DNA from 3 places in the Bartonella sp. HY761 genome. Region 1 is predicted to be linked to each of the others. Evidence: predicted binding sites of a transcription regulator. Region 1 holds the regulator's gene; each other region holds the start of a gene.
What was found. Region 1 encodes LexA, which represses DNA repair genes until DNA is damaged. Its sites were predicted from a motif close to TGTTCNNNNTGTGTTCNG; they were not measured.
Positions count from the first base shown of each region.

Region 2: a site for LexA is predicted at 1,441-1,458, ahead of recA (recombinase RecA). Genes of this name have one in related genera too.
Region 3: a site for LexA is predicted at 1,100-1,117, ahead of uvrA (excinuclease ABC subunit UvrA). Genes of this name have one in related genera too.

Region 1 covers NZ_CP104887.1:1,749,221-1,751,506, forward strand. Annotated here, with positions in the region: gene N6A79_RS07520 (hypothetical protein) at 1-26, opposite strand, end outside; gene hfq (RNA chaperone Hfq) at 394-630, shown strand; gene lexA (transcriptional repressor LexA) at 864-1,598, shown strand; gene N6A79_RS07535 (DUF3999 family protein) at 1,992-2,286, opposite strand, start outside.
Region 2 covers NZ_CP104887.1:1,264,356-1,266,641, forward strand. Annotated here, with positions in the region: gene recA (recombinase RecA) at 236-1,318, opposite strand; gene N6A79_RS05340 (hypothetical protein) at 1,624-2,286, opposite strand, start outside.
Region 3 covers NZ_CP104887.1:1,631,074-1,633,359, forward strand. Annotated here, with positions in the region: gene ssb (single-stranded DNA-binding protein) at 210-764, opposite strand; gene uvrA (excinuclease ABC subunit UvrA) at 1,139-2,286, shown strand, end outside.

The DNA of each region.
Region 1 (2,286 bases):
AAAAAAAGTGCCGAAATCTTATTCATAAAAGTAACCTCATATCATTGCTTAAAAGATAGCCCATTAATCTGAACTGTTGCTGAACAGCTTACCGCTGCAATATTTACATAGTAATCAACAAAGCGCAAAACTAAGGCCAGCATAGGCCCTATCAATTCAACAATTATTAATGACCGTTTAAACCAATTGAACATAAAGTAACACTAAACGACCCAATGCTAGTTTTGCTCAAGCCGAAGCGTCAGCACCGAAAATCCTACAATTATAAGCCCAAAAACAAAATATTCGGTAATATATTGTAATAATTTTGAATTTAACTTGACAGCCCTTGCTGTTGGCATGCTATGAAATAAAAATAATTAGTTATGCGGTTCGCAATAAAAGGTAAAAACAATGGCAGAACGGGCGCAACATCTTCAAGATTTATTTTTGAATGCCGTAAGAAAGCAAAAAATTTCATTGACAATTTTCTTGGTAAATGGCGTCAAGCTTACCGGTATTGTCACTTCCTTTGATAATTTCTGCGTATTATTGCGCAGAGATGGTCATTCGCAATTGGTTTATAAGCATGCTATTTCAACAATCATGCCAAGCCAACCAGTGCAAATGTTTGAAAATGAAGAAGATTAATTCTTCGACATGCAATATTTTTTGATAAAATGCCGGCTATATAGCCGGCATTTTTGTTTAAAAGCATTAAATCTAATAAGCCAATAAAAACAGTACCCAACCAGATTATAAAATTGTAATGCCACACAAAAATTCCAATTTAATTTAAATTATTTGCCCCTATTGCAGAACAATAGTGGAACATATATGATATGTTCACTATTTGTGCCAATGATTCGACTTATGGGGCTATTATGTTAACGCGCAAACAACGTGAATTGTTGATGTTCATCCATGAAAAACTGGAAGAAACAGGAATACCACCATCATTTGATGAAATGAAAGATGCACTTGAACTAGCATCTAAGTCAGGTATTCATCGACTTATCACCGCTTTGGAGGAGCGTGGTTTTATCCGCCGCCTACCAAACCGCGCCCGCGCAATGGAAATTATTAAACTTCCTGACATGCCCCACCGCCCCTCATATAATTATGGAAGCATGGCGGAAGATACTAATATGGCTTCGCCCAGTTCGCTTGCAAAATCCAAATTTCCTGTCGCTGGTAATGAAACAATTGCGGCTAATCGCCCTGTCGCGGCTAATAGCAATGTTGACATTCCAGTTATGGGACGAATTGCAGCTGGTGTACCCATATCGGCAATTCAGCACCAAATAAGCAGCATTACTATGCCAATTGATATGATTGGTAAGGGGGAACATTATGCTCTTGAAGTTAAGGGCGATTCGATGATTGAAGCTGGTATTCATGATGGCGATACGGTGATTATCCGTAAGGCTGACGTGGCACTAACGGGCGAAATTGTGGTTGCCTTGGTTGATGATGAAGAAGCAACCTTAAAGCGCTATAAGCCTAAGGGAAGCTTTGTTGAACTTGAAGCCGCGAACCCTGCTTATGAAAATCGTATTTTTCCTGCTAATAGGGTCAATATTCAAGGAAAGCTCGTGGGGCTATTTCGCAGTTACTAAAGCGAACGCCTTCATTTTTCTTTTAAAATAGGTAAAAATTCTAATAATGCACCAATTTTTGTCGACAGGAAAACAATTCGATAAAAACAACCCAAGATGCAATACTCAAAGTGTTAATGAGTTTGGCAACTTTTAATGCTCTGCAAATAAACTTTGTAATAGTTTATACTAGATTAATTAAGGATTTGGCATTGGGGACTGAAGATAGAGATTGTTACCAAATGGGTAAGTCATTGCTTAAAAATCGTCTCAAACAATTAGAATAAGATGGAATTATTTAGGTGTTTCTTTGCGCCTCTCCTTCTTGTTCTCATGATATTTTCATACCATTTTTCTCAAAATAAATAGGCGTTGTTCCAATCAAGGCCCACCACCTATTGTTTATTCTGGCACCTATTGTGTATTTTGCTCTGATTGCCGCAATAGATGAAATGCGATTAGCACCAAAAATCCAACACCTAAAATTAGAACAGCCCACAATATAAATTGCCGCCAGTTAAATTGATCCACCTTTTCTATTTCCGGCACTTTAGAAATATTTTTCAATGGTTCGGCTAAAACTGCGCGGCTAATTCGCGGATCATCAATATCGACAGCACCCGGAACTAGATCAGCAAATGCAAGCTCCATTGACTTTTGCTGACTTTTCCCAATTTGTATGGCATAGGGCGACTTGCCGCGTGCTAAA
Region 2 (2,286 bases), 480 kb from region 1:
CGTTACTCATGCAAAAATCTAGTTAAAACTACTAAGAGAAAATTTTCTGAAATATGCAACCTTAGTGTTAGACACATCTTGTTTTTAGCGTAAAAAATAACGAAACACAGCCACATAAACATAGAACCATAATATTCATAAGGTATAACCTAAGTGAAAAATAGCCTTTATCAAAAACAAAAAGGGAGATAGCTGAACTGACTAACTCCCTTTAATATCATACATCAATTAAATACTATCCGGCTGCGCTTTCATCATCTGCTTCAGGACCAGTATTTTCTAAGAATTTTTCGGCGATAAGTCCCGCATTTTGACGTAATGCGGCTTCAATTTCATGAGCTGCTTCAGGGTGTTCCCGCAAAAATTGTTTGGCATTTTCGCGACCTTGACCAAGACGCTGAGAATTATAGGAAAACCATGCACCTGATTTTTCAACAATACCAGCTTTGACGCCAAGATCAACAAGTTCACCAACTTTTGAAATACCTTCACCGTAAAGAATATCAAACTCAACTTGTTTGAATGGGGGAGCTAATTTGTTTTTAACCACTTTAACACGGGTTTGATTGCCTACAACTTCATCACGATCTTTTAATGCGCCAATACGACGAATATCCAAACGAACAGATGCATAAAACTTTAGTGCATTACCCCCTGTAGTTGTTTCAGGTGAACCAAACATAACGCCAATCTTATGGCGAATCTGATTGATAAAGATAACCATACAATTAGAGCGTGAAATTGAAGCGGTTAACTTACGCAATGCCTGGCTCATTAAACGAGCTTGCAAGCCAGGGAGGCTGTCACCCATTTCGCCTTCTATTTCAGCTTTTGGTGTTAGAGCGGCAACAGAATCAACAACCAATACATCAACAGCACCAGAGCGCACCAAAGTATCGGTAATTTCCAATGCCTGCTCGCCAGTGTCTGGTTGAGAAATCAAAAGATTTTCAAGGTCAACACCAAGCTTGCGAGCATAAACTGGATCAAGCGCGTGTTCTGCATCAACAAATGCGCAAATGCCGCCTAGCTTTTGGGCTTCGGCTATGGTGTGCAATGCCATCGTAGTTTTACCAGAACTTTCTGGTCCATAAATTTCAACAATACGCCCCTTAGGCAAGCCACCTACACCCAGAGCAATATCAAGGGATAAAGAGCCAGTGGGAATGGTTTCGATTTCTACAACTGTATCATTTTGCCCAAGACGCATGATTGAGCCTTTGCCAAATGCTCGCTCAATTTGGGACAGGGCAGCATCTAATGCTTTTGTTTTATCCACGGTATTATCCTCAACAAGTCGTAATGTTTTCTGAGACATCTTACACCACCTTTTCAGGATTTTTAAACCCTGGATTGATTATTCACATGAATCATTTGTACATGATTTGTTCTTTTTTTGCAAGGGGTTTAACTAATTGAAAATATTGTATTTTAAAATTTTGTTCTATTGATGTTCTTTTTGTGAGAGTGTAAATAGATTAGTGATTGAAGCCATATCTCTTTGAAGTTTTCATGAAGATTTTGTTTTTGCTTGCAATAATATGGATAAGACAGAATCAATAATCTATTTGTTTGGTATTTTTAATGAATAAGATTGCCTTTTAAGTTTAAGCATTTGGGTGTTTAATTGGCGTGAATTGATGGTTTCAATTGCTTAATTAGGCTTTCGGGATTGATTTTTCCGGCAAGTGCTAACATCACCAGTGATGTACGCCCCATGGGTTTTAACTCAAATTGCAATGTTTTAGGGTTATTTATAAAAATAATTATTTGATTTTTAGCTTGTTCAAAAAAACTTGTTTTTTTGGCAAACGATAGCCATCCAGGCAGACCATTTGCCCATTCTTCTTTTAATTGAAGAGGTATTTTATTTTCTCGTTTTGCTTGTGCATTGATTATTTTATTGGTTAAACCATAATCTTTAAAAACAAATGATCCGTTATAGAAATTATATCTTTGAACTTGCCCCAGCATACCTAGCGCCATGCGCGACTTATCAATTTTTCCATGATCATTTTCACGCTGCAGGGTTAGTACAGTTAGGAGCGAGTCTATGGTTATGCCATCCATCTTTAATTGTGCATCTAGCTTTCCACCCTTATTGAGGGTTAGATTGAGTTGATCGAGCTGTAATAAGGCATTTTTGCCACCATATGCACCATTCAGGATAAGACTACCACTGGCGCGACTGTATCCCATATTAATAAGATCTGTTCGCGATGTACCGACTGGAAAATTTTTGACTTCAACATTAATGTTGGCAATTTTAATTTTAAACTTTACTGG
Region 3 (2,286 bases), 120 kb from region 1:
GGCTATTCCAACTGGTAAGCCTCTATCAAGCATGCAACTTGCCTGAGTAAGCAGTAAAAGCATTATGATACACACCTACCGGCAAAGAAAAACCCCATCAATTTAGAACAAATGAATGAGGCTAATAATTTAAATAAGCAAATAACGAGATTTCATCTATTTTTATATAACGACAGTTAAATCAATTCGTTATAAAATTTCGATTTCAATCAAAATGGTACTTCATCATCAAGATCACGCGAGAAGTTACCCCCACCGCCTTGATTGCTAAAATCATTACCGCCGCCAAAGCCACGATCTGCATTAGAATTACCAGAGTTATTTGAATTGTTGAAATTAGAATTACGGTTATTATTGTAACCACCGCTATTATAATTACCGACTTCGCCGCGCCCTGCATTTCCGCCATCACCGCGACTATCTAACATTTGCAATTCGCCACGATACTTTTGCAAAACAACCTCAGTTGTATAACGGTCATTACCGTTTTGATCTTGCCATTTACGGGTTTGCAACTGCCCTTCAATATAAAGCTTAGCACCTTTTTTGACATATTGCTCAACGACCTTAACCAAATTATCATTGAAAATCACAACATTGGTCCATTCAGTGCGCTCTTTACGCTCACCAGTATTTTTATCGCGCCAGCTTTCTGAGGTAGCGATGCGAAAACTTGCAACGGCATCACCAGAACCCATACGGCGAATTTCTGGATCGGCTCCAAGATTACCAACCAAGATTACCTTGTTTACGCTACCGGCCATTACTATCTCCATATATTATGCAAATTAAAGAGGTGAATCAGTTCACCTTATCTCTTTCCCTTATCGGGATAAAATATTCAACCTATTGTTTTTAAGTAAAAACATATCACATTCTTAACAAGAGAGATAAATATTTTATGTTTTGAAACGTCACCTTATACGCTTTATTCGAGAGGTTAAAACAAATAGCGATAAATAAACATCCTTTCCACAGATGTTAACATTTTCGTGCCTTGCCCTCGTAAAATGCCATTTCAATGTTATATTAGTTTAAACCATTAAAACAATTTATTTTGCCATATTGTAATATAGGCGAAATTGCATTATTTAGCAATTGTTCTTTTTTTGTTCTACTCTTTAATTTTGGATTTTTTATGTCTGAGCAGAAATATATTTCTATCCGTGGCGCGCGTGAGCACAATCTTAAAAACATTGATATCGACCTGCCCCGTGATAAACTCATTGTTATGACAGGCTTATCAGGTTCTGGTAAATCGTCATTGGCGTTTGATACTATTTACGCAGAAGGGCAAAGGCGCTATGTTGAAAGCCTTTCTGCCTATGCGCGTCAATTTCTTGAGATGATGCAAAAGCCGGATGTTGATCAAATTGATGGTCTTTCACCAGCAATTTCAATTGAACAAAAAACAACGAGTAAAAATCCGCGTTCGACAGTTGGGACCGTTACCGAAATTTATGATTATATGCGGCTGCTATTTGCCCGTGTTGGTGTCCCCTATTCGCCTGCGACTGGCTTGCCTATTGAGAGCCAAACAATTAGCCAAATGGTTGATCGCATTATGGCTTTAGAAGAAGGAACGCGGCTTTATATTATCGCACCGCTCGTACGCGGTCGAAAAGGCGAGTTTAAAAAGGAATTTGCCGAACTACAAAAGAAAGGCTTTCAACGGGTTAAGGTTGATGGCACTTTTTATGAGATTAGCGATGTGCCTAATCTTGATAAAAAATTCAAGCACGATATTGATGTCATTGTTGACCGCGTTGCTGTGCGTGATGACCTTAAAACCCGACTTGCCGATAGTATAGAAACAAGTTTGCGCTTGGCTGATGGCTTAGCCATTGCCGAATTTGCCGATAAGCCCTTACCTGATAACGAATTAGCGTCCAATTCAGCGAATAAATCCAAAAACGACACGCATGAAAGCATTTTATTTTCAGAAAAATTCGCCTGCCCCGTCTCCGGTTTTACCATTGCTGAAATTGAGCCAAGGCTCTTTTCCTTCAATAATCCAGTAGGTGCTTGCCCGACTTGTGATGGCCTTGGTCAAAAACAAGCAATTGATGCGGCATTAATTGTACCTGATGATAGCATAAGCCTTAAAGCTGGAGCTATCGCCCCTTGGGCCCGATCTTCATCACCTTATTATAATCAAACTTTGGAAGCTATTGGCCGCGCTTATGATTTTAAACTAACCGATATATGGAATAAACTAACGCCGGAAGCCCAACAGGCTGTACTTTATGGCACGGGCAAAAAAGATATTGAATTTGTTTATGATGA